Linked DNA regions of Chlorobaculum tepidum TLS. The protein of the gene in region 1 interacts with the protein of each later gene in a pairwise test. Links are inferred from orthologs where the notes say so. Each region holds a gene or a part of one and is shown in the gene's direction. Other genes may lie near its edges.

Region 1 (15,344 bases):
CTGGAGGCACCAGAATCCCTTTGGAGACAAGCTGATCGACGGTACCAACAACGTAATAGGCCTTGACCATCTGGTCTTCCTGGTCGCTGATAGCCTCATCCATGACATCGACCGTATTGGTAAGCCGGGCAATCTGCCGGTTTAGCTTCGCAATCTCCCTTTTCATGGCGCCAAGTTCCAGCTCCTTCTTGTCCAGCTCGCCCTTGAGCTGACCGGTCATGCGATCAAGCGCCGCGATGCGGTACTGGGACTCGTGATTCTGCTTTTCAAGCGTCGCGACAAGGTTCTTGCTTGCCGAAAGCGTGGAGTCGATGAAGCGGATATTGGTGTTAATCTCGCGCCCGATCTGCTCGGCGCTCTTTGGCTTGCGCCCCTCCACATCCGATGAAAGCCGAACGACCACGGCCTCTTTCTGGCGAATCCGTCCAAGATTCTTCTGAACCTGAACGAGGATTGACATCATCGACTCGAGATGCTTTTCTTCCTCTTTTTTCCGTTCATCCCGGCTGCAAGAGGTGGATGTAGCGATCACCGCTCCTGCTAGTAAAATAACGGCGATACGCCTGAAGGGCTTTAAAGCCACTCTATCCATTGTTCAACTCCATCTTTGGTACCATACCACTTTGTATGCGGCGCTGGCAAATGTTCGCATTCAAGTATAGTAACATTTTTGGCGCCATCAAGAAAGCAGCTTCTCGCAGGAACAACCCCGTCACCGGCGAGATTTCCATCGTCGGTCACTCCCCGGTAAAACATGTAACACATTTTTTCGATCATACCGCCATCGAGCGAGCCCTTATACTGGTTGCTAACGACCGAAACGACCTGGTACTTCTGAAAAAATTCAGGCCCGAGATGTTTGAAAATAAAATCTGTCTTGATTTTCGCGAAATGCTCATGGGTATGAAATGGAGTGCCAAGCGTGACCAGCCTGCCGACCAGACCATTGACAGCGTAAACATCGCCCTGGAACGGGCGTTCCAGCAGATAGATCATGGCAACCGTTCCGCCACCGCTATGCGCGACGATGGTGACCGGTTCGCCGGGAAACCGTGAAGCCATAGCTCGCACCGTTCGATCCAGAGCTGCCATGACACGGTTGGTCGAGCGCTCGGGCGATGGAGGAAAGCCGAGCCAGTCGAGAAGATTGACCGGAACGATGGCGATTTTCTCTGCCGGTATCCAGGTCGAAAGAGCCTCCCTCATCACCTCATAAAGGGAGTCCCAGAAGAGCACGCCCGGAACGATCACCACCGGATTCTGCCTGACCTCTGCCATATTGGAACAAAGCCTCCTGTGCGGGTTGTGAAGCATGAACAGGTGAATCTACCGTCAATCTGTCTTATGACCAGCCTTTAAGCAGATCAAGCAAGAGACGAACACCGAAGCCGGTTGCTCCCGGCGTCTTCGACCCGCCTTTTGCCCAAAAAGCCGGTCCTGCGATGTCGATATGCGCCCAGTGCTTGTGGCCGTCGATAAACTTCTCGAGAAATTTAGCCGCAGTAATCGTACCCGCGCCGCGTCCGCCGGTATTGTGCACATCGGCAACGTCGGACTTGATGAGCTCGTCGTACTCATCCCAGAGCGGCAACCGCCACACCTTTTCACCGGACGACTGGCCAGCCTCGAAAATACTCTCAGCCAGTTTTTCATCATTGCTGAAAAGTCCGGCCACCGAGTTGCCAAGCGCCACAATGCACGCACCAGTCAGTGTAGCTAAATCAATAATCACATCAGGATTATACTCTTTCTTGGCGTAAAACAGGGCATCAGCAAGAATCAGTCGTCCCTCGGCATCGGTGTTGCCAACCTCGACCGTAATGCCCGACATGGTCGTGATCACATCACCAGGCTTTTGCGCCGAGCCGCCTGGCATGTTGTCGGTAGCGGGAACCAGACCAACCACCCTGAGCGGCAGACCAAGGCTTGCAGCAGCTTCAATTGCGGCAATCACCACAGCGGCTCCGGACATATCCGATTTCATCTCGTCCATCCCCTGGGCCGGCTTCAGAGAAATGCCGCCCGAATCAAAGGTCACGCCTTTACCCACCAGCGCAATGGTCTTTTTGGCCTTGCCTTTCGGCTTGTAGTCGAGAATGACAAAGGTCGGTGGCTGCTCACTTCCCTTGTTGACGGCAAGAAGACCGCCCATGCCAAGCTCGACGATTTTCTTTTTATCAAACACCGTCACCTCGAAGCCTCCTCGCTTACCGGCCTCAATGGCCGCCTCGGCAAGGTCTTCGGCAGAAAGATGGTTGCCCGGCAGGTTGACCAGGTCTCTTGCCCTGTTCTGGCAAGCTCCGATAATCATTCCTTTCCCGGCTCCTTTTTCGATCGCCTCAAGCCTGCTCCCACATCCGGCAAGCACCAGCTCTTCGATGTTTTTCGGCTTGTCTTCCTTCGTCTCCTCCTTGTCGAGCTTGCCGCTCTTGAGGCGATCGAAGCGATAAGCTCCGGACAGGACGCCCTCAACGAGAATGGCTGCCAGCTCTTCCGGCTTCTGTTTCGACTGCTTGGCCCAATCATCGATCGGCGAGCAATCAAGGGCGAGAACGCCAAGATGCAGATCAACCGTCTTTCGAGCGACGGAATCGGCAGCCTTGCGATAATCCTCGGCGGTTTTGCCTTCGCCGACACCGGCAAGAATCACCCTCGAAGCCTCTTTGCCCGAGGCCTGCCGGTAGAGCATCGCAATCTCGCCGGCAGAGGCCTTGAAGTCACCATCAGGGCTCGCAACAACACCCAGACCTGCGAGAACTTTGCCTGCATCTCGCTTCATCTCTTTTTTGCTGAAAAACTGGACGAGAATATCGGCATTAACCAGGCCGCTCTCTTTAGCCGTAACAGTACATTTCATGCTTGCACGTAAATGGGAAATAATTGAAAGAAATTAACTGTCCACCTGTTCGAGGGTGAACTTCCGGACATCCTCAAGAATCACAAGTTGCGCCTTCTCTGCCGACATTCTCAACAGGCAGCCGGCAGCGTTCATGTGACCACCGCCGCCATAGTGTTTGGCCAACTGGTTGACATAAATCTTGCCCCGCGACCTGAAGCTGACCTTACACCGTCCATCCTGCATCTCTACAAGGAGAACGGCAACCTTCACTGTAGGCACGCTCAAAAGATAGCGAATAATAAGATCGGTGTCGAACAGCTTGCTGCCCGTCTGTTCGAGCATTTCCTGAGTGATGAAAAGCCAGGAAATCAGACCGTTCTCAATGATCTTGATATTTGAAAGCGAAAGGCCAAGCAGCTTGAGCGCCTCCGGCGTCAAGGCGTTGTAGATGCGGTCGTACACCAGCTCAGGATCGGCCCCTTTTTCGACCAGCATTCCGGCAAGTCGATAGGTGTAGGGTGTCGTCTTGGGGAACCTGAACGAGCCAGTATCGGTCATGATAGCTGCATAGAGAGCTGAAGCCACTTCGGGAGTAAACAGCTGCTGCCCGGTACGCAGCTCCAGGGCGGTAACAAGATCACAGACAAGCTCACCGGTCGAAGATGCGTAGGTTTCGCACACTGTGATATCGGCAAAATCCTCCGGTTCGAGATGATGATCAATGCAGAGCACTTTGAGTCGGCTCATCTGCCTGGCAAACTCCACATGCGGCCAAAGTCTGCCAATACGGTCGTGCAGATTGGCATCGAGCACAACCAGAAGATCAGCAAGAAAAAACTCCTGCATGGACTCCTCGTCCCGGTCACGAAAAAGGTTAATCTCATGAAGTTCCTTCAGGAACAGATAGTTCGGCGGCACTTCCGTTGGATTGAAAATCGCAACCTCCTTGCCCAGAGCCTTGAGTGCGAGAGCAAGGGCGACCTGGCTGCCAAGCCCGTCGCCATCTGAATTTTCGTGGGTGGTAAAAATAATGTGCGTGGCTTCCAGCATCTCATCGACGACCGGCCTCCACTCTTCAGGGGTCAATGTCCGGCCATATTCGGGTATAATCATCAGCGCTGGAAATAGTTTGCGAAATACTCAACGGAAACGAGCATATAATACAGAAATAATCGGACGGACGGAATCCGATAATTTCAGGACATCAGCAGAACGCGAAAGGATTTGCAATAACTGAACTTAACCCAAAAAAGGGGAATCAGGCCGTCTGCACTTGCAAATCCGGCATATCTTCACAGAATTTCTCCACATTTCTGAGATACCGGGCAAAAGCCTCCCGGCCCTCGCTGGTCACCCGGTAATTGGTCAAAGGCTTGCGGCTCTCGAAACTCTTCATGCACTCCACATACCTGGCCGCTTCAAGTTTTCTCAGGTGAATACTGAGATTTCCATCCGTAGCTCTGATACTGTCGCGAATGTCAACGAACGATGCTTCAGGGACGCTCATCAGATAAGCCAGTGCTGCAAAGCGAATTCTCGCATGAATAACCTTGTCGAGAAGCTGATGATTGTAATCCTTTTTGTCTTTCGATGGTTCCAGAGACATTCTTTCTTTTAAATTATTTCAACGGTTACTAAGGAGACTTGACGTCGTATACAAATAAGAGTACTTTTTTTTTCGATCAAGAGCAAGCGAAGCAACAAAATGGAAAAAAATGAAATATCAGAAGAGAGGCGGACCCAAGAAAAGGAAAAACAGCATGGCCACCGTCTGAACATCAGAAGACTGGGCAGAAAGGAACTTACCGAACTCTTGACCCGTCTCGGAGAGCCAGCTTATCGCGCAAATCAGCTCCATCGATGGCTGTACAGTAATCAGGCCCTCCGTTTTGAGGAAATGAGCACCCTCAGCAAACAACTGCGTCAGAAACTCGCTTCTGAATGGATTATACATCCAGCCTCACTTGTCGGCACCGAACGCGAAACGACGGACGCCAGTTTGGTGACCGGAAATCCAACGGCAAAATTCCTCATCAAGCTGGAGGATAACGAACTGGTCGAAAGTGTTCTCATCCCTTCGGAAGAGCGGATAACTGCCTGCATCTCCTCGCAAATCGGCTGCCCGCTCCGCTGTACCTTCTGCGCAACAGGACACATGGGATTCAGAAGAAACCTCACGGCATCGGAAATAACCGATCAGGTATTTCTGCTTGAAAAAGAAGCGCAGAAGCGCCACTGGCGGGGGCTGACCAATATTGTCTTCATGGGCATGGGCGAACCGTTGCTGAATCTTGACAATGTACTTGAGTCGATCGGAACGCTGACTGAAAAGGATTACCAATTCAGCATCTCCGAAAGAAAGATCACGATTTCAACCGTCGGTTTGCCCGTGGAAATGGACAGAATCGCCCGGTCGGGACTCAAAACCAAACTCGCCATATCGCTGCACAGCGCCGACCAGCTCATACGGGAACGGATGATGCCAATCGCCGCTGACATTACCCTCGACAAACTCGCCAAAGCGATAAACTCTTATAACTCCGTAACCAGCCAACCAGTTACGCTTGTCTACATGCTGCTGGAAGGCATCAACGATTCGCCTGAAGATGCCCGCAAACTGGTTCGTTTCGCAAAGAGAGTGTTGTGCAAAATTAATTTGATTGATTATAATTCTATCGTTACCTTGAAGTTCAAGCCGGGTTGCAGTAGCTCGAAAACCATGTTCATTCAACAGTTACTGGATGCCGGGCTGCTCGTCACCGTCAGAAAAAGTCAGGGTGCAACCATCAACGCAGCATGCGGACAGCTGGCCACCCGGCCTGTGAGGTAATAACGGTTTGAAACCGAGAAGAAATCTTTAACCGGCCCATCTCATGGATTTATCCTCTTTCCTTCCCTTCAGAGACGAAATGGTCAAGGTATATCACTGTCTGACCACCAATGCAACCCATACCTCCGAGAAACCAGTTTTCAGTGAGCTCAAGGTTCGCCGCTACTCCTGTCCGCTGGAAGATGTCTCCAACTTTATCACCAACAAAATAGAGAGCTGGGTTGGCTGGGAACTCAAGAACCAGAAAACGGCGGTCGGTGGCATGAAAACCATCCGCGCAGAGGTTTCCTCTTTCGCCCTGCTCGGTATGAAGATCGACGTCACGTTCGGGCTGGTTGAAGAAACCGACATCAATGGCCGGAAAATCACCACCGTCAACGGCAAAGCCCACACCAGGATCGACTCCAAGGGTGATCTCGGCGAAAGCCGCAGAATGCTCCGGATGATGCTGGCCTCACTCGATTTCGAGTTCAGACCACAGATCGTCCATGAAGATGAATACGTTCACCGCTCCATTGACCCGAAAAACTCGAACGCGGCATTCCAGCAACTTTTCGATGAATCCACGCTCGAACACCGCCCAAGCACACCAAAGGCCAAGTCTATTGAGCTAAAAAAACCGGTTAAAAAACAGATAGAGTTCAAGTCATCCAAGAACAGTGGAGAAACTGTAAAGGCCCCCATCTCATCTCAGGCCATACCAGTCGCCACGAACGGTGCACAGACGACCACTGCCCCGGATTCGGATGTCGAAGAGGTGAAAAAACCGGCCAAACCGAAAATTACCGTCATCTCCCTGAAAAAAAATTCATAAAAAGACTATCGTTTCATGAGAATAATCCTGTTGGGCGCGCCGGGCGCCGGCAAAGGAACACAGGCACAATATATTTCTGAAGCTTTTGGCATACCCCAGATATCGACCGGCGACATGCTGCGTGCCGCTGTCAAGGCAGCCACTCCTCTTGGACTCGCAGCCAAAAAGATCATGGATGAGGGTGGACTCGTCCCGGACGACCTCATCATCAGCCTTGTCAAAGAGCGCATAGCGCAACCAGACTGCGCCAATGGCTGCCTTTTTGACGGCTTCCCGCGCACCCTGGCCCAAGCCGAAGCCCTGAGAGCTGGGGGTATTCGAATCGACCATATCATTGAAATGAACGTCCCTGACGAAGAGATCATCAAACGCATGAGCGGACGCCGCGTCCATCTCGCCTCTGGCCGCACCTACCACGTCACATTCAACCCACCAGCTGTACCGGACAAGGACGACCTCACTGGTGAACCGCTGGTGCAGCGCAACGACGACTGCGAAGAGACCGTTCGCAAGCGACTGAAAGCCTACCACGAGCTGACCGAACCGCTGGTCGGCTACTATCGCAACCTCTCGATGAACGGCTCCGCTGACGCTCCGAAATACTCCAGAATCGCAGGAATCGGCACCGTCGAACAGATCAAAGATGAGATCATCGCCACCCTCAACGGCTAACTGCCGGGTGCATATCGTGAAAAAAAAAGCCAGTTTGAACCACTGGCTTTTTTTCATTATGAATGATGAACTTTGAATGAGCAATCTTTTTCCTGCCCTTGTTGCCGTTTTCTTTCAAACTCCTGATTGCTGATGTATGCGATTGTCTATGTAGAAAGAATCTATCGTGACGAGCCTTTTCGGCTGAGCATGCCGGAGGGGCTCAAAACGACGATTCAGCCGGGCTGCCAGGTGCTGCTGAACCTTGCCCGCCACAAAGCGTCGGCTTACACGGGCTATGTCTGGTCGCTGGAAAAGGCGGGCGAGGGCGACATCGAGGGCGAAGTGCTCGACCTGCTCAACAGCGGTGTTCCGGTGCTGACGCCGGTAATGCTGAAACTCGCTTTGTGGATTGCCGACTACTACGCAGCCCTCCCCATCGACTGCCTCTCCACCACCCTTCCGGCTCCGCTCAGGAGTACGGTCGATGACGTGGTGGAGCTGGCCGGGTTCCAGCTCGAAAGCCCGGAATTACGAGTCAAAAGCACGGGGTTGCGCCGGAGCATCCTGAAAGCGCTGGCGACTGAAAAACGGCTCACCGTGCGCCAGCTCCGCAAACGCCTCGGTCGCAGGGAGCTGTACAGCGCGATCGCGGAACTCGAACGCGCCGGGCTGGTCAACGTCCGCAAGAGCTTCGTGGAAACGAAGCCCCGCACGGTCACCACATGGAAACTGGCGAAGACGCTGCCCGATGAACCGGAAAAACTCATTGCACGTTCGCCAAAGAAACGCGAGGCGTTCGAGCTGCTCGCCTCGCGCCCGGAGCAGCTATTCCGCGCCGGAGAGGGCGGTATTTCACGAACGGTATTCAGCGGACTTGTCACTCTCGGCCTCGCCGAAAAGATCGAAACCGCAGCGCCCTCTGGCGAAAGCCTGCGCTTCGACGAGCCGCAAAAGGAGATTCATTCCCTCAGTCCGCACCAGCAGCAGGCGCTTGACGCCTTGACCAAAGCGCTCTACGAACAGCAATTCCGGACTTTCCTTTTGCACGGCGTAACTGGCAGCGGCAAAACGCTGGTTTACATCGAGTTGCTCCGCCGTGTGCTCGCCGAGGGCAAAACCGCCATTGTTTTGGTGCCGGAAATCTCACTCACACCACAGACCGCCGCCCGGTTCCGCCACTATTTCGGCGACGATATCCAGATCATGCACAGCGCCATGAGCGACCGCGAAAAGTACGATGCCTGGCAGCGGCTGCGACAGGGCAAGGCACGCATCGCGCTCGGCGCTCGCTCGACCATTTTCGCGCCGCTGGAGAATGTCGGTGCGATCATCGTGGACGAGGAGCACGACGCCGCCTACAAGCAGGATCGCACGCCTCGCTACCACGCCCGCGACACGGCAGTGATGCGCGCCATGTTCGAAAACGCACTCTGCGTGCTCGGCTCGGCAACGCCATCGTTCGAGTCCTACCGGAACGCGCTGGAGGGCAAGTACACACTACTCGAACTGCCCGAACGCATCGACAACGCCCGAATGCCCTCCATCGAGCTGGTCTGGATGCCCGGCAGCCAGCGGGTCACACCGTCGATCTCGGGCGCGCTCTACGACGCCATCCGCGAAAGGCTCAAGCGCGACGAGCAGGTGATCCTCCTGCAAAATCGCCGGGGCTTCGCAGGCAGCCTGCTCTGCCTCGACTGCGGCCACACGCCGCAATGCCGCCACTGCAACATTCCGCTGGTCTATCACGCCAGCGATCGGAGCCTGCGCTGCCACTACTGCGGTCACATTGAACCGTTCCGCCAAACGTGCCCTGCGTGCAAATCGGAAAATCTCTTCTACAAAAGCAGTGGCACTGAGCGCATCGAGGAGGAACTTGGAGAGCTGTTTCCCGAAGAGAAGATTCTGCGGATGGACATCGACACCACCTCGACCAAGGACGCCCATGCGTCGATGCTGACTGCTTTCCGCGAAAAGCGCGCCCGCATCCTGCTCGGCACGCAGATGGTGGCCAAGGGCCTCGACTTTCCAGAGGTAACGCTGGTCGGGGTGCTGATGGCGGACATCGGCCTGAACCTGCCGGACTTCAGAGCCGCCGAACGCATCTACTCGCTCCTGATGCAGGTTGCCGGGCGGGCGGGCCGCTCGTCGATGCCCGGCGAGGTGCTGCTTCAGCTCTACAACCGCGACAACGAGCTGTTCCAGCACGTCATCCGGGCTGACTACCGCCACTTTTTCGAGGCGGAGATGGCCACGCGCCGCGAACTCGCCTACCCGCCGTTCACCCGCCTCATCAAGTTCGAGTGTTCGTCGCCATCGGAAGCGGTGGCCGAAAAAGGGGCGGTGGCACTGCGGAAGCATCTGCGACCGCTGGTGCCGGAAGCGTTCGGCACGATCCTCGGCCCCGCCCCGGCGGGCATCAGCAAAATAAAGGGGCGCTACCGCAGCCAGCTCATCATCAAGCTCACCGGCATCAAGCTCTCAGCCGCCCTGCTTCGGCAAGTACAATACGAAACCCTCAGCGCTTTTCGGGGAGAAAATCTTGTCATCACGGTCGATGTCGATCCGCAACATCTTCTGTAATGCGCTTTTTTCGTAAGTTTGCGATACATTCAAATTATAGCGCAAGACGAACAATGCCCCACGGAAAAGCAACCTTGAACCCTTGTTCAGCAAGTCATGACCGATTTCGAGTGGAAAAGCAACTATCTGAAATCACACAAGCTCAAGACACTTGGCGTCATAATCGTGCTGGTGCTCAGGTACCTTTACACCTCGCTCTTCATCTACGGCTTCGTCCACAAAATCATCCACGGCTGGATGTGGAGCGACATTCTCGCCCATCACTTCACGAAACGGCTGCACGAACTGCTTGCCACGGCCTCGACGTCCAGCTCCTTTGAAGCGACCGTCGCCGTGTGGCAGGCCTCATATCTGGAGCACTTCGCCCTGCCGCTGGTGATGCCCATCGCCTGGATTGTCACCATCGGCGAGCTCGCCATCGGCATCGCGCTGCTCTTCGGCGTCACGACCCGCATCAACGCAGCCTTTGGCCTCTTCATGCTGCTCAACTTCGCGGCTGGCGGCTACTACAACCTGACCATCCCGCCGCTGGTCGCCATTTCGATACTGCTCATCGTGCTGCCGACAGGCCACTGGCTCGGCCTCGACCGCAGCCTTAACAGGAAATATCCGGAGTCACCATGGTTCAGATAGCAGGCACACCGGTTCCATTATCGGCAAAAAGCCGCGGACCAAACGCTTTGAGTTCGCTTCTGGCGGCGCTGTTTCTCCTGCTGTCGCAACCGGCCAGCGGCGCGGAAGCAAAGCAGTGCATTGACAATGCCGAACTCGATGCCGCCGACAAGGCATTCAATTCGCTGCACTACGCAAAAGCGGACTCGCTCTACCAATCGATGCTCCAGACAGGCGATCAATCCTCGACGCTCTACTGGAAGCTCGCCCGCCTCAACATAAGTATAGCGGAAGCGATCGACCCGAGCGAACGTAAAAAACGGATACCCTTTTACAACAAAGCGGTCGAATATGCGAGAAAATCAGTTCAGCTCGACGAAAACAACGCCAGCGCCCACACCTGGCTTGCCGCCGCTCTGGCCTTGAAAGCAGACAAAATCGGTGCAAAAGAGAAACTGAACAGAGCTGCTGAAATCAAACGTGAGCTTGACAAAGCACTCGCGCTGAACCCGAACGACGACGTCGCTTGGTCGATGCTTGGTTCGTACAACTTCGAGGCGTCGAAAATTGGCTGGTTCAGCCGCTTCATGGGCAGCACCTTCGTCGGCAAAATGCCCAAAGGCAGCCGCGAGGAGGCGGAAAAGGATTTCAAGAAAGCGATCAGCCTGAACCCGCGAGTCATCCGGCACTACCACGAGCTGGCCCTGCTCTACCTCGAAGAGGACAGAAAACAGGAAGCCCTGAACACCTTGCGGATAGCCGAAACCAGACCGGTGCTCATGAAAAGCGACGTGAGACGACTCAAAGAGATCAAAAAGCTGATCGCCAAGCTATCGAAAGAGATTGAGGAAAAGTAAAAGACAAACTGGCGAAGGTTCAAGCAATTATCAACTCAGACAAAACTGTCTGAGCCAACCAATCAGTCATCTCCCGGCCCAGTTCAACGGTTACCCCTCCCCAGCAGCGCCCTTACGCCGAGGTGGTAGCTCTCGACTCCGAAACCGGCGATCACACCGATGCAGACGGCGGAAATCACCGATTTGTGACGAAACTCCTCCCGCTTGTGCACGTTGGAAAGGTGCACCTCGACCACAGGCATCGTAACGGCGCTGATGGCGTCGCGCAGGGCAATCGAGTAGTGCGTCAGCGCCCCCGCGTTGAGCACGACGCCCGAAAAACCGCCGCGACCTTCGATCTCGAAAAGCTTCTCGATAAGCGCACCCTCGTGCTCCGACTGGAAAAACTCGAAGCTCACCTCCGGAAACGCGACCGCGATCCCCCGGTTGATCTCGTCGAGGGTGAGACTGCCATAAACTTCGGGTTCACGCTTTCCGAGACGTGAAAGATTCGGCCCGTTCATGACCAGAAGGGAGGTTGCGCTCATCATGGTTGCTCCGGCTTTTTGGCTTAGAGGATATACTGGCTCAGATCCCGGTCGGCGACTAGCTTGCCCAGCTTTTCGCGCACCTGGTTGTCGTCGATAACTATGTTCCTGTCGATGGTGCCATCCATGACCATTTCAGGAATCCCAAACATCAGCTCTTCGAGCAGGTTGGTCAGAATGGTGTGCAGGCGACGAGCACCGATATTTTCAACCGTCTCGTTGACTTTCGCCGCCGTCCGTGCAATCTCGCGAATCGCCTCCTCGGTGAACTCGAGATCGATCTGTTCGGTCTTGAGCATGGCGCGGTACTGCTTGATCAGCGCATTGCGCGGCTGGGTCAGGATTAGGAAAAAGTCCTCTTCGGTAAGACTTTTCAGCTCGACCCTGATCGGAAAACGACCCTGAAGTTCAGGTATAAGGTCGGACGGCCTCGCCACATGGAACGCTCCCGAAGCAATAAAGAGCACGTGATCGGTTTTGACGACGCCATACTTGGTGGAGACCGCCGTGCCCTCGACGATGGGCAGCAGGTCGCGCTGCACGCCTTCACGGCTGACATCAGGGCCCTTGCCGCCAGCGCCGGTGGTTGGAGCAGCAATTTTATCGATCTCGTCGATGAACACGATGCCAGAATCCTCAACCTTGCGAAGCGCCTCCTTGACCACAGCATCCATGTCAATGAGCTTCTGCACCTCCTCCTGCTCCAGATACTTGCGGGCTTCGGCGATGGTCATGCGGCGCTTTTTGCGTTTTTTCGGCATACCGCTCATCAGATCTTGCATGATGTTGCCAATCTCCTCCATCTGCCCGAGTGGACCAAATATCTGCATCATGCCCCCCTGACCGTCGCTACTGACCTCCAGCTCTATCTGGCGATCCTCCATTCTGCCGTCGCGCAGGCGCTCACGCATCTTCTGGCGGCTTTTGCGGTTGATTTCACGTTCGAGGTTCTTCTCCACCACCACCTCGGCGTCACCTTCAACAACCACGGCCTCCTCTTCGTCGCCAACGTGTTCCGACTCTTCGAGCCCGCTCACGGGAGGCAGAAGAATGTCGAGCAGACGCTCCTCGACCAGCAGCGCCGCTTTTTCGCGAACCTCCTCCGTTTTTTCGCTGCGCACCATCGCCACCGCCTGCTCGACCAGGTCACGGATCATCGACTCGACATCGCGACCAACGTAGCCAACCTCGGTGAATTTTGAGGCCTCGACCTTAACAAAGGGAGCTTTGGCAAGCTTGGCCAGACGCCGGGCTATTTCGGTCTTGCCAACGCCGGTCGGGCCAATCATGATGATGTTGTTCGGCATGATCTCGTCACGCAGCTCCTCGCTCACATTCTGGCGGCGGAGCCGGTTACGCAGCGCGATGGCTACCGATCTCTTGGCGTCTTTCTGGCCGATGATGTACTTGTCGAGCTGCTCGACGATCTGTGTCGGCGTGAGCTGCTCCTTGTCGATGAGTTTGACCGGAAAATCCTGAGGCTCATCCGGCTGGATCATATCCTGAATATCGTTGTTCATTGAGTGTCGTTGGGAATTTCATGAAAATGGACCTGCTGCGACTTGACGCAGATGCGCTGGGTCACAGAGTTTCGATGACAATATGGTCGTTCGTGTAGATGCAGATGTCAGCGGCAATTTGCAGACTTTCCCTGACGATCTCTTCTGCGGAGAGCGTGGTGTGCTTCATGAGCGAGCGCGCGGCGGCCAATGCGTACATGCTACCGCTGCCAATGGCCACGATGCCGTCTTCAGGCTCGATGACGTCGCCCGTGCCGGAGATGATGAGCGCCTTGTCGGTGCTGACAACGGCCAGCATCGCCTCGAGACGGCGCAGGTACTTGTCGGTACGCCAGTCTTTTGCGAGCTCCACGGCGGCGCGGTCGAGCTTGCCGCTGTAGGCTTCGAGCTTTGATTCAAAACGGTCGAGCAGCGTCAGTGCATCAGCGGTGGCTCCGGCGAATCCGGTAATGAACCGGCCCTGGTAGAGGCTCCGTATCTTGCGGGTAGAGTGCTTCATCACGGTGTTACCAAGCGTCATCTGACCGTCGCTGCCAAGCGCAGCCTTGCCATCCCTGATGATGCCGATAACGGTAGTCGATCGTATCTGCGGTTTTTCGTAGCCCATGGAGTCGTAGTCGAAATAATGATTAACCTATTTTTTTCCTTAATCTTGCAACTGGAATTTGCATTTGTTCACGGTATTTTGCAACCGTGCGGCGGGCGATCTGCACCCCTTTTCCGCTCAGCAATTCCGCCAGCCGGTCGTCGCTGAGCGGCTCGACCGGGTTCTCCCCCTCGATCAGATCGCGAAGCTGCTGCTTGATGATCCTCGACGACAGCTCCTCGCCTTCGTCGGTCGATACCGCACCGCTGAAAAAATATTTCAGTTCGAACACCCCGAAACGGGTCTGAACGTATTTTCCGTTCACCGCTCGGCTGATGGTTGAAATATCGTAGCCCGTCTGCTCGGCGATCGTCTTCATGACAAGCGGCTGAAGATAGCGCGGGCCGTCGATGAAAAACTTCGCCTGCGCCACCAGCAGCGCCTCCATCACCTTCAGCAGCGTCTGCCGCCGGACTTGCAGGGCAGTGACAAATTCATTGGCCCGCTGGAGCTTCTGGCGCATGAACTGCCGATCCTCCTTTGGCACCTTCCGCTTCGCAAGCACCTCCCGATACTCGTCCGACACTCTGACCGACAGACTGCTCCGGTCGTTCAAAACCGCGGTCAACGCGCCATTTTCGTAGATAACAATGAAATCGGGCGAAATGTAGTGCCCTCCCTCATCGAAAAACGCTTCACCCGGATGCGGATCAAGCGACGTGATCACATCGATAGCGGCTTCGAGCTGGCGTTTTTGAAGATTCAGCTTTTTCAGCAGCCGGTCGAAGCGCTTGTTCATGAAGTCGTCGAACGCTTCATTGAGGATCGTTCGCGCAACGCCGACCGCTTCGGGATCGTGCTCGTGTTCGTACACCGAAAGTTCAACCAGCAGGCGTTCGCGAAGATTGGCCACCGCCACGCCGGGCGGATCGAGATACCAGATTTTCTGCTGTATCTCGCGAACATCTGCCTCGCTGGCATCGATATCTGACTGTCGAAGCCCATCGATGATCACTTCCAGCGGTTCGGTCAGATAGCCATCGCTGTCGAGGTTGCCGAGAATCTCGGCGGCGATGCGCACCTCGCGCTCTCCAATCCCCTCCTGGAGCGAGAGATCGCGCAACAACCGTTCGTGAAGCGTGTCGTGCTGCACCGCCTGGAAAAAACGCTCCTCGCCGCCCGAAGCCGAGCCGCTAGTCCTGCCGGCAGAAACGGTCTCCCGGTTCCCTCCATCGGCGCGAACCTTCATCGACGAACGCTCGAAGCGGGAGACCGAATCGAACATCTCCGCCGAATCAGCGGTAGCCGCCTGAGTGGAACCAGCCGCTCCATCGTCCTGACGACGCTCCTCGACCAGTTCGAGCATGGGATTGTCCTGAACCTCGTCGTAAATCCGCTGCTCGAGCTGCATCAGCGGCAGCTGCAACAACTGGTTGGTCATCACCTGCTGCGCCGACAACTGGGCGGTCTGGCGCTGTTGTAGCCTCATCTCCGCCATGATACCTCAGATGGATGCGACAAATTC
Region 2 (15,115 bases), 720 kb from region 1 along the record:
GCATGAAGCGGCTCAGAAGCGGCGCGGCAAAGCCGATCGCCTTGGAGTGCCAGCCGCCGATCTTCTCGGAGTACCAGCCGTAAGACTCGGGCATACCGAGCAGGCGCATCGTTTCGCCGGTCGGAGCGGCATCGACCACGACGGCGTCGTACTTCCCGGATTTTGCGGCTTTCCAGATGTAGCGAAGGCTGATCATCTCCTCCATGCCGGGCACGATGGCCAGCTCTTCGGCGACGATTTCATTTGTACCGTCGTGCATGAGAATCGAGGAGAAATAGGAGTACAGTTCGGTCCAGTTTTCCCTGATTTCAGCAAGAATGTTCACCTCCATGGCAAAGAGATTTTTCTCGACCTCCACAGGAGTCGAACTCAACTCGACGCCAAACGCATCGGCCAGGCTATGGGCGACATCAGTGCTCATGATCAGCACGCGCTTGCCACTGCGAGCGATCGCCGTCGCGGTGGAAGCAGATACGGTGGTCTTACCCACTCCACCTTTGCCCAAATAAAGGATGATTCTCATGGTGTTGAAAAACTATAGTGTAAACTTGACTGTAAACTGAATGCTTGCTTCCCTCAGGCTTATCACCGTCAGACTTATCTGCCGCGCCGTTTGCCGTGACTGACTTTCCCGGAAGAATGCCGGACCTGTTCAGGCTTTTTCTCGATAACCGGCTCGCTGACCGGCTCCTTGACCGGCTCACTAACCGCTCTGCGAACCGGAATGTCGGACTCAATGATCATATATTCTTGTGATATACTGGAACCTTCCATCTCCTCTATTTCGCCAAGGGCTGAAAAGATAACCTCTTCAGAGATATCGATCTCTTCTTCCGGCTCAGCCTCGATTTGGCTCGCCTTCTGAACAGGCACCTCCAGTTGTGGCTCAGGCTCAAGCATGGATTTGATTTCCAATTCAGGTGATACCACCGGCAGTTCCGGCTCAGTTTCAGTTTTGATCTGAATCTTTTTTCTGGTTGGCTCTTCTGGTTCAGCTTTAACTATAGGTTCGCTCTCTTGCTCGACGTCCGCCTTAATCTGGATTTTCTTTCTCCGGAGAGGCTCTGGCTCAGACGGCTCTTCACTGGAAACGCTTCCCGGAACTTCGCCAGACAACGCAGATGTAACCGCACTGCGTGATGCTTCGTCGTAATCCATCAGTTTCCGGGCAATATCCGCCTCCGCGCCACTGCCCTCTTCGGCTTTGATCGCGATCTTCTTGCGACGAATCCCGGAACCATTTTCAGTGCTTACGGCTGATGATGCTTCGACTGGAGCAGGTGACGGTGCCTCACGCTCGGGCTCGTCGTAACTCATCAGCTTCCGGGCGATCTCGTTGTCGTCCTCCATTTTGATTGAAAGCTTCTTGCGACGCCCACCCGGTTCCGCGCCTGAATCGCTGTCATCCGGAACGCTGCTGCGGGAAACTGGTGGACGACTCTCGCGGGAAGTGATCGGCTCGTCATTGCCTGCGAATAAATCAGCACCAGTATGATTGTCATCATCTTTGATGCTGATCTTCTTGCGGCGAATCGTCGAACCGTCCTCATCCGGCTCCTCATCGACAAACGGCGATTTCCGCTCCTTCGCAGTGCTACGCTCCTCTCGAGGTGACTCGTTCGCCGGTGGCCTCGAACTCTTTTTTCCACCGCCGCTGCCGAAACCGGTCATCTTGATGATTTTGCTGAGAGAACCAAGCACCCCGTCGTTGGCTACAGCGGTTTTGATTGCGTTCATGACGAAACGCTCGGCCATAGGATTGCCTGCGATATTGGAGAGAAGCTCGTTCAGGGCGTTCAGCACCGTGGCCATGTCTCCAGGCACATGCTGCAAATCTTTCATCACCTGGTCACGCATCTTGAACGGAGCATCGCCAACCATATTCTTGATCTGTTCGGCAATCCGTTTCAGTGATGCGGGATCAGCCGGCAACATCGACTCCAGACCACGCATGGCATCCTGCGACCCCATGGAACGGGGACTCGCCCCGCCAGTGCCCGAAGGCTGGTACGGCGGATAAGGCATTTGCGGTTGCTCATAACCAGCAGACGCACGATACTGTTCGAGCAGATCCTGCCCATAGCCAATACCAGCGTCAGGCGTGGGAGCCTGCGGAGTATCGAGCTGAAGAGCGATCTGTCTCGGCGGGCAGAGCGTCCTTGCTGCCTGAAAAATCCTGTCCGCAGTATCCTGGGGAATTTCCTGACGGTAATTGATACCGAGATAATCCTCGATAATCGATTCGACGAGAGTCTGAAGCCTGACGATTGTATCGGCCTCACGAATCTCGACCATGTCGAAAATCACGTAGATCGGCTCCTTGCCTTCACGACGGATCTTGAGATTCATGGTCGCGAAAGCGCTGTCCTTATTGCGGCTGTTGACCGAAACAGCACCAAGGCTGAACCGGTCAAGAAAGTCTTTCGAAGCTCCTCGCGCCCAGAGGTAGAGGGCCTTGTCGGTATAGATCAGATAATCCTGATACACGATGTTGCCCACCCGTTCCTGATGAGACTCGTAAAACACCCCGTCAAAAAAAGCGATGGGAGTTTCACCCTTGCCTATCAACCGCTTCTGGAAAAACTCGGAGACGTCATCCAGCTCTGTCTGTCCTGAGATATAGAGAGAAATATTAGCCATTTACCGCTTCCGGTCACGTTACCTGTAATACCCGTTCATCATCGATGGAATACCGAACAACTAAAATATGAAAACAAAAATAAATTACGTAACAAAGAGACAGAAAAGCAGGGTATGACGGCCAGCGGCAGCCAGCAGCAGAAAAGGCGGAAAGCGGCAACAAAGGAGGAATTGCGAAGGAAAGCTTGTAAACAAAAAAGCAGTGAAGGCGGAAAACCTGTCACTGCTTCTGAAAACCGGCTGAACGGTTTGCTTATTTGGCAAACTTCGATTCAACTTCTTTGGTAGGAACGGCATAGCCGGATACCTCGGGGGAAGAACCACGAAGGCTGCCACCACCCATGGAACCATAAGCATTACGGTTGATCCTCATGGTGCCTTTGCCCAGCGAGTCAAAAAGCATACCGACGGTTTCCCAGTGACCTTCGACCATAACCTCGAAAATACGGCCTGCGGCGGCTAAAATGTCGGTAAAGACGCCTCCTCCACTCATAACTCCTCCTTTTGGAATTTAATTGACGGAAAAAACAAAAATTAAAATTGAGACTCTAAGACAAAAATAATCGAATAAACGAAAAAACACAAATAAAAGATTTCATGGGCCAACCGCCTCTATGCCTTGGCGATGGCCGCCGGGGAAAACGGCCTTACTTGTTTCCGGTTGTTTTCTGGAATGAGCCAGCAATGTTCTTAACTGCCTCAGACGCCGAAACCCCTACATCACCAACCGCTTTTGCCGCGTTGCTGGTCGCGTTTTCGACATTCCTCACTGCATCGTTGTACAGCTCACCTGCCGAACGGGACACGTCCTTCACGGTAATCGCAACGCGATCAATGGTTTCCCCAACAACTCCGCCCGAACCACCAAGTATATTGGTGATACCAGATGCATCGATCAAAGAACCAACTGTTCCCGTAACCGTTTCTACAACCCTGCCAGCGACCTCAAGCCCGCCAACGATGGCGCTCTGACCGGTCAGGAGCAGGCTTTCCGCAAGAAAGGTCAGCCTGTCGGTAAAATCAAGTTCCTTGAAGTCCTTACGAAGTTTCTGATACGATTCTGACATGGTACTTCTCCTTTTTGCCGACGGCCGGTGCAGCCACCGGTTACTGGTTTTATGGTGAAATTTACATCTACTTAAACCTAATAAAAAAATCAGCCATGCTCAAACAGAACCAAGCCACGCGTTATGCCTTGTTATACTCCCTCGTGCGGTGATGCTGCCCCTGCTTTTCGAGATCAAACGGAATATGGAGCCACTTGTCCTTGAAAACGGCATCGCCGGGTTCCAGACCAGTCAGACTGACCGGCAGAGTGATGATCTTACGCTGGTTACCGATCTGCACAAACAACTCATCACCAGTCACCCACACGTCGATATCGACAGGGTTGGCAAACATAAGCTTGAGCTGAACTTCATACACGTCTCCTTGGCGGACAAACTTGATCGGCGGTTCGTCATACATCATACCGGACGGATCGGTATCGCCGTAGATGTCATGCGCGAAGACCTCCAGCGACTTCACGCCAACGATCTCCTGATCATACATTTTCAGCTTTTTGACTGGCAGCGGAGAGAATCCCTCTTCGATCTCACCGAGATATTTTTGTTGGATACCTTTCCACTTTTCAAGGTAACCGCTGTTCTCTTGCGCGTCGAGAAGTTTGTTGACCAGTACCATATCGACCTTGAAACCATAGAGGTTCAGGTAGGTCAAGGCGCGCATGGTCTCCTTGATTGACATCTTCTCAGCATTCATCACCAATCTGACGGTTGACTTGACGTTGTCAGTCAGAATCTCGCGGATATCTTCGAGCTCGTCGAACACCTGATCAACCGACTCGATGGCGTCTTCCGGAGGAATGTAGTAAGCAATCTTGTCCGACATCTTGGAAAGCGGTTTGCTGAGCGGACGGACAATGTATTTGTTGACGTTTTTGACCGCCTTCATGCCCCACGAAAGAGTATCGGGCAATGAGAGCAGGCGAAGGGTTTCACCGGTCGGCGCCGTATCAAGCACAAGCGCATCGTAGAGACCGGCGGATTTGTAGCGTTTGATGCGGAGCAGAGAAAAAAGCTCCTCCATGCCGGGAAGAATCGTCATTTCATCGGCCATGACGCCGGAGACGCCCTGGGCCATGAAAATACGGGTATAGTACTTCTGTACAGAATGCCAGTTCTGCTTGAGGTCAACATAGGGGTTCACCTCGATGGCGTGAAGGTTTTCCTTGATCTTGGTCGGCTCGGCGCCAAGCTGAATGTTGAACGAATCGGAAAGACTGTGGGCGGGGTCGGTGGAAAGCACGAGGGTGCGGTGACCCATTTCGGAAAGACGAACTGCCGTGGCGGCCGAGACGCTTGTCTTGCCCACACCACCCTTGCCAGTAAAAGTTAATATTCGCATGAACCAGGCATTGGAAGTTTATTGTACAGCCAAGATCGTTAAGATATACTTCTCACATCATTCTGCAAAGGAACATTCACCACATCGCACATGCAGAGCCCTACCGCACTGCGACACAGCAACGTATTCCCGAACTTCGCGAATTATTATATGATTTTTTTTCAATCGCTTATCTTGATTAAGACAAGTGTTGGCCGGGGATACTCATTTGCAAAATCCCGACAGGGACTCTTAATTATTGTCAAATACTTTTCAAAAGCGGGACGGCTGTAGACCAAAATTGCTCCGCTCGTCTGAAAACCGCAATCCGAAACGCTCGCACCCATGCTTCAAACCAGCGCTATTTCCGACGTCAGAACCCGCATTTCAGCCATCCGGCCTGCTGGAGCTGGCGTTTCGATCCTGTCGATGCCGTGCCCCAAAATCGCCGCTGCCGCAAAGCCGGGCAACTTCGTCAATATCAAGATCAACGCCGCCGATCAGCCGCTGCTCAGGCGTCCCTTCTGTATCCATAACGTGCAGGGCGACATCATCGATGTCATGGTCAAGAACGTCGGAAGAGGCACCGCGCTGCTCTGCGAAGCATCCTGCGGAGAGAGCCTCTTGGTGCTCGGCCCACTCGGCAACTCTTTCGGCACCGGCACCGGAGATTTCGATACCGCCCTGCTGGTATCCGGCGGCATTGGCACCGCGCCGATGCTGTTCCTCGAAAAAACACTGGCCGCAGCTGGCATTCCATTCCATCACCTGGTGGGTGGCCGGAGCCGTTCCGATCTCCTGACCACCAGCCTGTCCAACGTCAGCACCGCCACCGACGACGGCTCCGAAGGGTTTCACGGCAATGTCGTCCAGCTGCTCGAAAAATATCTGACTGAACAAACGGACGCCGGACGGGTCAAGGTGTTCGCCTGCGGCCCCAATCCGATGCTCAAGGCGCTCGCCAGCTTCTGCCGTGCTCGCGCCTTTCCGTGCGAGCTGTCGCTCGAGTCGATCATGGGTTGCGGCGTCGGTATCTGCTACGGCTGCATGGTCGAACTCAGCAACGCCGATGGGGAAAAGGAGAGCATTCTGCTTTGCCGAGAAGGGCCCGTCATCGACGGCAACCGATTCACCACCTGACTTGAACAATAACAAATAATCATGTAGCTTGTTGTGGGCGAAACCAACAACAAGAAAATTGCATAAATCCCGCACCATACTATGGCAAGAGGCTTGAACAAAGTAATGCTGATCGGTCACCTTGGTAACGATCCTGAACGCCGCGAAACCGCATCGGGCCAGTCCGTCGTCAATTTCACCCTTGCAACCAGCGAGGGCTTCAAGGACAGCAGTGGCAACCTCCAGGAGCGCACCGAATGGCACCGGATCGTCGCGTGGGGAAAGCTGGCCGACATTTGCAGCCAGTACCTCAAGAAAGGACGTCAGGTTTATATCGAAGGGCGCTTGCAAACGCGCTCATGGGATGACAACAAGACTGGTGACAAGAAATACGCGACGGAAATCGTGTGCACCGATATGCAGATGCTCGGAGCAAAAGATTCCGGCGGCGGCACGAGCGACGCTTCTTATTCGCAGAATCGCCCATCTTACTCGCGTCCGTCGAGGCCGGAACCATCTTCCGGCAATTACGGCGCAAGCCCATCATCTGGCGGAGCACAGGAGTTTGAAAAAGACGACTTGCCTTTCTGACCAGAATTTCCGGCACTGACCCCGCATGGCTGACCTGAAAAAACAGATTGCCTCAGGCAAAATCGCCCCTGTCTATTTTTTTCAGGGTCCGGAAAGCTGGCTCAAGGAGGAGATTGAAACGCAACTGAAGGCGGCCATTTTCCCTTCGGAAAACGAGGCTGCCCTCAACACGCTTGTCCTGTACGGGCCAGACCTCACCCTCGGCCAGATCGTTTCAGCGGCCTCAGAATACCCGATGTTCACCGAAAAGAAGCTGGTCGTCGTCCGCCAGTTCGACAAGCTGAAAAAGGTGACCGACAAAACGGAAAGCCAGCGGCAGGAGAAGTCGCTCCTGAGCTATCTTTCCGATCCGCCGTCATTTACCGTGCTGGTGCTCGATGCAGACGAGATCGAAAAAACGGAGCTTGAAAAAGCCCCGTACAAACATCTCAAAGCGTTTCGCCATGACTTCGGGGCGATCAAAAATGCGGAGATCTTCGCCGCTGAAAGAGCCCGGGAAGCGGGATGGGAGTTCGAGCCGGAAGCCCTGAAAACATTCTCGGGATACATCGAGCCATCATCGAGGCTGATCTGCCAGGAGATCGAGAAGCTCACGCTCTACGCCTCGAACAAACGCCCCGAACGGCGCATCACCCTCGACGACGTCTGCGACTGCGTCGGCATCTCTCGAAAATATAATGTCTTCGAGCTTGAAAAAGCACTGGTCAGCAAGAACCTCCGGCAGTGTAGCGGCATCGCTTTGATGATCATGGAGCAGGAGGGGCAGAAAGAGGGGCTCATGAACATCGTGCGCTACCTGACCACCTTTTTCCTGCGGATATGGAAGCTCCAGACACCGGGCGCACAGCAACTCTCCCTTCAGGAAACAGCAGCGATGCTCGGCATGTACGGACGCCAGGAGTATTTCGCCAAAAACTTCATCGGCTACGCCCGCCAGTTCAGCGCCGCCGAAACCGAAAATGCCATTCTCGCCCTGCGTGACGCCGATGCCGCCCTCAAAGGCATTATTCCCTCGCCCGACGACAGATTCACCCTGCTCAAACTGATGCAGCAACTCTTCAATTGAGGAAAACAGCAGCGGCTTGAGTGAACAGCTGTTCTCTACAGCCACCCCTGCTGCCGGTACCACACCAACGTTTCGGGAACCCCCGTTTCCAGTGGAATGCTCGCGGTAAACCCGAGTTCCCGCTCCGCTTTTTCCGGGCTGCATACCCAGAAATCCTGCACCAGTTCATTGGCTTTGTCCTTGTTGATCAGAGCTGGGCAGCCGGTCAACTTAGCAACGCCGCCGAGCACCGCGCCCAAACCGAACACCAGCGGCTTCGGCAGGTTGAGGCGAAGCAGTCGCCTGAAACCGAGCACCGGACGGGCCGCCGCGATCACCTCGTCCCAGGCGTAGCCGCGAGGCGAGGTGATAAAATAGTCCTGACCGGCGGCGTTTTCCGAGTCAAGTGCGAGCAAAATTCCGCGGATCAGCTCATCGACATGGATCATGCTGAAACGCTGGCGTCGCCCGGGACCCGCCGAGAGCAGATATCCGTTCTTCATCATGGTGAAAACTTCGAGAATATCGCGATCGCCAGGACCGTACACGGCAGGTGGCCGAACAATGGTGAGCGGAACGCTTCCGGCGTGTCGCCGCGCAACCGCTTCGCCGAGCAGCTTGCTGCGCCCGTAAGCGCTCACCGGGCGAGGCCGGTCAGATTCCATGACGCCCGGAGACGGTGACGATGCCGGGCCCATGGCGGCAAGCGACGAAACCAGCAAAAAACGGCCAAGCCCCGGATTGTGGCGTTTCACCGCTTCGAGCAGATTTTCAACCGGCCTCACGTTTCCCTCGGCAAATCCTGCTTCATCGACCGCTTTGGTCACGCCGGCAAGGTGGATGATCGATGCCACGCCAGAAACCGCTCTCCCGAGGGCTTCCGGATCGCCGTAAGCGGCGCAAACCTCTTCAACGCCTTCGCGATATCCCGCCGACAATGTGCTGCGGCTTTCAGGCCTGAGCAGTACCCGCACCCGCCGGCCCTGCCCAACGAGGGCATCGACCATTCTCGAGCCGATAAAACCGGTCGAACCGGTAACCAGAATCACTCCGTCCATAAACATTATCCTCTTTTATCCAGAAATTACCGTCCTTTACTGCCCGTGCACACCAACAGACAACGCCCTGACGAGCGGACAAAAAACACAGCCCTGTTTATCAAAAAAATGAAAATTTTAATACATTTCTGTTTCATAGCAGAATCCGCAATACTGCTCAAGCCTTGCTAACACGATTTGCGGAAGAGCTCCATCATCAATTTCAAGTGCCTGGCAAAAACGTGGAAGTAAAACCGCAAACTGTGGAAAAAACGAAAGATATATTCAAAAAGTGTGTGGATTTCACCCTTGCCGACGAAGTCAAAGCACTGGGAGTATATCCTTTTTTTCGCCCTATAGATGACTCCGAAGGGCCGGTCGTCTCTTTCGAGGGCCGGAAGCTCGTGATGGCCGGCTCGAACAACTACCTTGGCCTGACCAACGATCCGAACGTCAAGCAGGCCTCGATCGACGCCATCAAGAAATACGGCACGAGCTGTTCCGGCTCGCGCTACATGACCGGAACCGTCAGGCTTCATATCGAACTTGAAGAGCAGCTTGCCGACTTTTTCGAAAAAGAGTGCTGCCTGCTGTTCAGCACCGGCTACCAGACCGGCCAGGGCATCATTCCAACCCTCGTACAACGAGGAGAGTATGTTGTTGCTGACCGCGACAATCACGCGAGCCTCGTCGCCGCGTCGATCATGGCGATTGGCGGCGGCGCAAATCAGGTGCGCTACCGGCACAACGATATGGCCGACCTGGAGCGCGTGCTTCAGAACATTCCCGAAAGCGCAGGCAAGCTGATCGTTTCGGACGGCGTGTTTTCGGTCTCGGGCGAAATCGTCGATCTTCCGGCGCTGGTGGCGCTGGCCAAAAAGTACAATGCCCGCATCGTCATTGACGACGCGCACGCCGTCGGCGTCATCGGCAAGGGCGGACGCGGCACCCCCTCGGAGTTCGGGCTGGTGAACGAGGTCGATCTCATCATGGGCACCTTCTCCAAAACCTTTGGCTCGCTCGGAGGCTACGTCGTCGGTGAGCGCTCGGTCATCAACTACATCAAGCACACCGCCTCGTCACTCATCTTCAGCGCCTCTCCGACTCCCGCCAGCGTTGCGGCGGTGCTGGCGACTCTCAAGATCATCCGCGAGCAGCCGCAACTGACCGAACGCCTGATCGCCAACACCGACTACGTTCGCCAGGGATTGCTGAAAGCCGGATTCACGCTTATGCCGTCTCGTACGGCGATCGTAACCGTGCTGATCGCCGATCAGATGAAAACGCTCTATTTCTGGAAAAAGCTTTTCGATGCCGGAGTCTATGTCAATGCCTTCATCCGGCCTGGCGTCATGCCTGGCCACGAAGCGCTCCGCACCAGCTTCATGGCCACCCACGAAAAAGAGCACCTCGACAAGGTCATTACCGAATTCTGCTCCATAGGACGCGAACTTGGCGTGATATAAAGCGTTGCGTCAAATCATGCCATTGATTACCATCAAAGCCCTGCGAAACCCGCAGGGCTTTTTTTTCTGCGAACAGACCATCAGCAAAACGACATACTTTGGAGTTTGCGTTAATTCACCATAAATTTACAACGTTCTGCACGTCCCACAACATGATGCGATGATGCGTACGACCAGATATACCGATACCCTTCCTCCCGCGCCGATGAGCAACAGCGGATCGCAACAATCAACCACTGTCCGCTGGAAAGCTATGTCCTACAACGCTCAGACAACACAAACAACCCAATACTCACATTATGAAAAAGCAGCAGGCAAAGGGTTCTGGCATGAAAAGGCTCGCGCTTTCGGCGACCTTTCTTGCAACAACGCTGGCTCCAGTGACAACCTGGGGTGCGGATGGCGTCATCCGGGGACGCGTCACGGACAAGGCAGACGGTGAAGGCGTCGTCGGCGCCGCAGTATCGATCGCCGGCACCAACATCGCAACCGCCACAGACATCAACGGCAACTTCGTGCTCCGGAACGTTCCTGCCTCGAAACAGCAGAAAGTCATCGTGACCAGCATCGGTTACGCGCCAACGACGCAGGTCATCAACCTCGGCGATGGCCAGACCGCCACGCTGAATATCGCTCTCGGCCAGACCACCATCATGGCCTCGGAAGTGGTTGTCGGCGCCGCGCTGTACAAGCAGGACAGGCTTGACGTGCCGGTTACCGCTAACATTGTCACCAAAGAGCAGATCAGGGAAGAACCAAATCCGACACTCGATGAAGTGGTGCAAGACGTGCCCGGCGTCGTGGTCAGTCGCGCTGGCGGAACCTCGTCATCGAACTTGCAGATTCGCGGATCGAATACCTACAATGGCGGCGGTATTGGCACCAGGGTGAACGCTTTCTACGACGGCTTCCCGATCAACAGCCCGGACAGCGGCGAAATCGTCTGGCAATCGGTCAACATGAATGCTGCCGACAAGGTCGAGGTGCTCAAGGGCGCAGCCGCAACGCTCTACGGTTCCGGAGCCATGGGCGGCGTAGTGAACATCACGGGCCATTTGCCAGACAAATTTGAAGTCAAGGCGGGAAGCGGCATCGGCTTTTACGACAAAACGCCATCGAGCGATGAGAGCGAATATCGCAAAGGCTTCACCCCGGTATTCTGGAACACCTATGCCGGTTTCGGAAACAAGTCCGGCAAATGGACATACGACTTCCTTTACTCGCACAGCGATGACGACGGCTACCGCCAAAACGCCTGGAATTACATGAACGACGTCAAGTTCAAAGCACGGTACGACATCGATTCAAGGCAATACTTGCAGCTCACTTCGTTCTACAACTCGACGGTCGGCGGCTATGCGTACCAGTGGCCTTACAATGCGACAATATCGACATCCACATTCACCCCAATTCTCGATCAATCGTATGATGTATTTGTAAATGCCAGATTGTTTCCCACCCACACGGCGGCATTCTCGTACGCTCAAACCATGTATCCTACTAGCCCTTTTCTATGGGATATACTTGCAAATGCCTGGTCAACGTATACAAAATACGACGTCTATACCGATGACTTGATCAGCCGGAAAAACGCTCTGGTAGGCATCAATTATGTCAACCTGCTCAGCGACAAGCTGTCACTCGACACTCGTCTGTATTACACCTACAATGCCTCGCGAATCGAGTACAACCGCACTGATGCTGATCAGACATACGCAACCGGCAGAATCAGAACTATCGGCGAGTTCAATGAAACGGATGACAGCCGCTATGGCGCAGGGATAAAACTCGATTGGCGTGCCAGCGATAACCATCGCCTTCTGTTTGGTGTGGACGGCAATATCGTTGACACAAGAACAACTCAGGTTGCTGTGGAATATCCGGTAAAAAACGAGTTCAACAACATCCAGGAAAAGAATTTTGCTGTCTTCCTGCAAGACGAGTGGAAAATCACTGACAAGCTGACTTCACTGATGTCGTTGCGCTATGACTGGAGCGGTGTCAACAAAGATGAAGTAGAGATAACCCCGGGAGTCTGGATACCCATTAACAAAAAAAGCGTTGATGCCTTAAGCCCAAGGGTCGCCTTAAACTACAGAGCAACCGACGACATGGCACTTCGCGCATCTTGGGGCCGTAGTTTCCGTGCCCCGTCTTTATATGAGCGGTTCGTGCATGATGCGGGATTCCTGACCGTTGTACCAAATCCAGACCTTGACAAGGAAACCATGACAGCATGGGAGGCTGGCATTTTCAAGCAGTTCAGCGATAAAGTCTCACTCGACATCGCCGGGTTTATCAACAACTATGATAACCTTATCGAGTCGCGGCCTACCGCTGCTCCATTAACCTACATGTATGGCAACATAACCAAAGCTCGCATCTGGGGTATTGAGACAAACCTGAACTACAGACCAAACACAGACTGGAACCTGAGCGTGGGCTATACCTACATGAATGCAAAAAACCGTTCGTTCGATGCATCAACGGCCACCGCTACAGAACTGAACAACCCCGATCCGGAATGGCTGCCCTATCGGCCTGAGCACACGGCTTCGGCCAGCGTGACCTGGAAAGCAACCAAAAAACTGACTCTGAATGTCAACGGGCGTTACGTCGGCAAGTACAAGGCTGTCACCTTGTACACCAATCCTGATGGCAAGTGGTATCCCGGCGATTTCGTGGTGTTCAACGCTGGCTTGAAGTACCAGTTCAACAAGAACGTCACAGCCACACTGGCCTGCAACAACATCAACAACACACAGTACAGTGAGGCTGAGTGGTTCCGCGCTCCGAACCGCAGCTTCATCGCCGGTATCGATCTGACGTACTGATCGATCAAAACATCGTCTCGCCGCCAGCTCGGCACAAAAACGGAAGGGCTGTCACTGTGGCAGCCCTTCCGTTTTGTCTTCTCGTAACCATTAACATCACCAGCCGATAAAGCCGACCTGAAAGAAGCCCGCCAGGTATCGATTTCCTTTATTTTTCAACCCGATCACATTGTTGCCATTCCGGATCACCCCAGAGATCATGACTGCTTTCACTGCCTTCCATGCTCGCCACAAGCGACCGGCACCGCCAGATTCTTGATCCTTAACTCTTTTCATTTAACAACTATCCGGGAACGATCCGCAACTACTTCTCATTATCAGGAATACTGCTGGATCAACCGGCGAACAGCATCGCGCCAACCTGCCGATTCGCCTGTCGAGCCCGGCAAAAAGCCTCGTACATGTTTTTAGCCTGTTATATCAAAGCGGGATTTATTACATTACGTGGCCTGAAAAACCTCAATCAAAGCACATCTCAGTTATTTATGGGCGACAAAATCCGAATTGCCGCGGTGGTCGGAATGGAACAGTGCAACCAGCGCGTATGGAGAGAAGTGAAAGATTTGATCGGCCAGAACGCCGAGCTGACTCAGTGGACCGATCAGGATCTCGAACACCAGAACCCGGAGGCCGGTAAGGCGATCCGCGAAGCCGACTGCATCTTCACCACCCTGATACAGTTCAAGAATCAGGCAGACTGGCTTCGGGAGCAGATCGATCAGTCGAAGGTCAGGACGATCTTCGCCTACGAGTCGATGCCCGAAGTGATGCAGATGACCAAAGTCGGCAACTACGTCGTTTCCGAAGACGGTAGCGGGATGCCCGACATCGTCAAGAAAGTCGCCAAAATGCTCGTCAAAGGCCGCGATGAGGACGCCCTCTACGGCTATATGAAGCTTCTGAAGATCATGCGCACCATGCTGCCGCTGATCCCGAAGAAGGCTAAGGATTTCAAAAACTGGATGCAGGTTTACACCTACTGGATGCATCCGACCGCCGAAAATCTCGCCTCGATGTTCAATTACATCATGGCGGAGTATTTCGACGTAAACGTGAAGGCAGACAAGGTTCAGGAGGTACCGACCATGGGATTTTACCATCCCGATGCGCCGGAATACATGAAAGACCTGAACCACTACGAAAAGTGGCTGCATAAAAAGAGTCGCGACGCCAAATCCCGCAACAATATCGCAATGCTCTTCTTCCGCAAACACCTCTTGCAGGAGAAAGAGTATATCGACAACACCATCCGCGCCATCGAGGCCAAGGGACTGAATCCCCTACCGGTGTTCGTGATGGGCGTCGAGGGCCACGTGGCCGCGCGCGAGTGGTTCACCCACACCAAGATTGACATGCTCATCAACATGATGGGCTTCGGCTTCGTCGGTGGACCTGCCGGCGCAACCACGCCGGGCGCTTCGGCTGCCGCGCGCGAGGAGATTCTCGGCAAGCTCAACGCGCCGTACGTCGTCTCCCAGCCGCTCTTCATCCAGGACATCAACTCGTGGAAAACGCAGGGCGTCGTGCCGTTGCAGTCGGCCATGACCTACGCCCTTCCGGAGATGGACGGCGCAGTCTGCCCCGTCGTTCTCGGCGCGATCAAGGATGGCCGCCTGCACACCGTGCCTGACCGCCTCGACCGTCTTTCCACGCTTGCAAAAAAATTCTCTGAACTGCGCCACACCGCAAACCGCGACAAGAAGGTCGCTTTCGTGGTCTACGACTATCCGCCCGGCATGGGCCGCAAAGCCAGCGCTGCACTGCTCGACGTGCCAAAGAGCATCTACAAGATGTTGCAGCGCCTCCAGAACGAGGGCTACAACGTCGGCGAACTGCCGGAGTCCCCGGAAGCGCTGCTCGCCATGCTCGACCGCGCCACCGATTACGAAATCCAGGCGCACGAGCCGGACTGCTTCGCCATCGACCGCGCGACCTTCAACGCCATCACCACCGAGCGCGAGCGCGAACGCATCGAGGCTCGCTGGGGCGGCTTCCCCG

The links.
Region 2: the proteins of priA (region 1) and AYT24_RS08800 interact in binary tests that used the Escherichia coli proteins (3 or more experiments, as listed by UniProt). The link is inferred for Chlorobaculum tepidum TLS from one-to-one orthologs.

What each region holds. Positions count from the first base shown.
Region 1 is NC_002932.3:1,107,948-1,123,291, forward strand. Bases 6,981-10,002 are described here. They hold priA (replication restart helicase PriA), read left to right. Parts: upstream 6,981-7,287; coding sequence 7,288-9,717; downstream 9,718-10,002. Other genes in these bases: adk (adenylate kinase), read left to right, coding at 6,981-7,155; AYT24_RS05385 (DoxX family protein), read left to right, coding at 9,814-10,002. Also shown: AYT24_RS05340 (biogenesis of lysosome-related organelles complex 1 subunit 2), read right to left, coding at 1-463; AYT24_RS05345 (esterase/lipase family protein), read right to left, coding at 574-1,278; AYT24_RS05350 (leucyl aminopeptidase), read right to left, coding at 1,343-2,857; AYT24_RS05355 (DHH family phosphoesterase), read right to left, coding at 2,891-3,952; AYT24_RS05360 (winged helix-turn-helix domain-containing protein), read right to left, coding at 4,098-4,445; 23S rRNA (adenine(2503)-C(2))-methyltransferase RlmN, read left to right, coding at 4,545-5,669; AYT24_RS05370 (hypothetical protein), read left to right, coding at 5,713-6,483; more of adk, read left to right, coding at 6,499-6,980; more of AYT24_RS05385, read left to right, coding at 10,003-10,350; AYT24_RS05390 (tetratricopeptide repeat protein), read left to right, coding at 10,338-11,186; aroQ (type II 3-dehydroquinate dehydratase), read right to left, coding at 11,270-11,716; ATP-dependent protease ATPase subunit HslU, read right to left, coding at 11,737-13,212; ATP-dependent protease subunit HslV, read right to left, coding at 13,295-13,840; rpoN (RNA polymerase factor sigma-54), read right to left, coding at 13,863-15,317; AYT24_RS05415 (DUF3109 family protein), read right to left, coding at 15,324-15,344.
Region 2 is NC_002932.3:1,832,746-1,847,860, forward strand. The notes cover bases 5,198-7,990. They hold AYT24_RS08800 (single-stranded DNA-binding protein), read left to right. Parts: upstream 5,198-6,246; coding sequence 6,247-6,735; downstream 6,736-7,990. Other genes in these bases: AYT24_RS08795 (dihydroorotate dehydrogenase electron transfer subunit), read left to right, coding at 5,371-6,165; holA (DNA polymerase III subunit delta), read left to right, coding at 6,761-7,801; AYT24_RS08810 (NAD-dependent epimerase/dehydratase family protein), read right to left, coding at 7,837-7,990. In the rest of the region: AYT24_RS08770 (ArsA family ATPase), read right to left, coding at 1-523; AYT24_RS08775 (hypothetical protein), read right to left, coding at 598-2,640; AYT24_RS08780 (bacteriochlorophyll c-binding family protein), read right to left, coding at 2,894-3,133; AYT24_RS08785 (chlorosome protein C), read right to left, coding at 3,288-3,707; AYT24_RS08790 (TRC40/GET3/ArsA family transport-energizing ATPase), read right to left, coding at 3,829-5,046; more of AYT24_RS08810, read right to left, coding at 7,991-8,838; AYT24_RS08815 (aminotransferase class I/II-fold pyridoxal phosphate-dependent enzyme), read left to right, coding at 9,081-10,283; AYT24_RS08820 (TonB-dependent receptor), read left to right, coding at 10,583-13,117; AYT24_RS08825 (hypothetical protein), read right to left, coding at 13,214-13,393; bchH (magnesium chelatase subunit H), read left to right, coding at 13,603-15,115. UniProt on the Escherichia coli protein: Plays an important role in DNA replication, recombination and repair. Binds to ssDNA and to an array of partner proteins to recruit them to their sites of action during DNA metabolism. Acts as a sliding platform that migrates on DNA via reptation.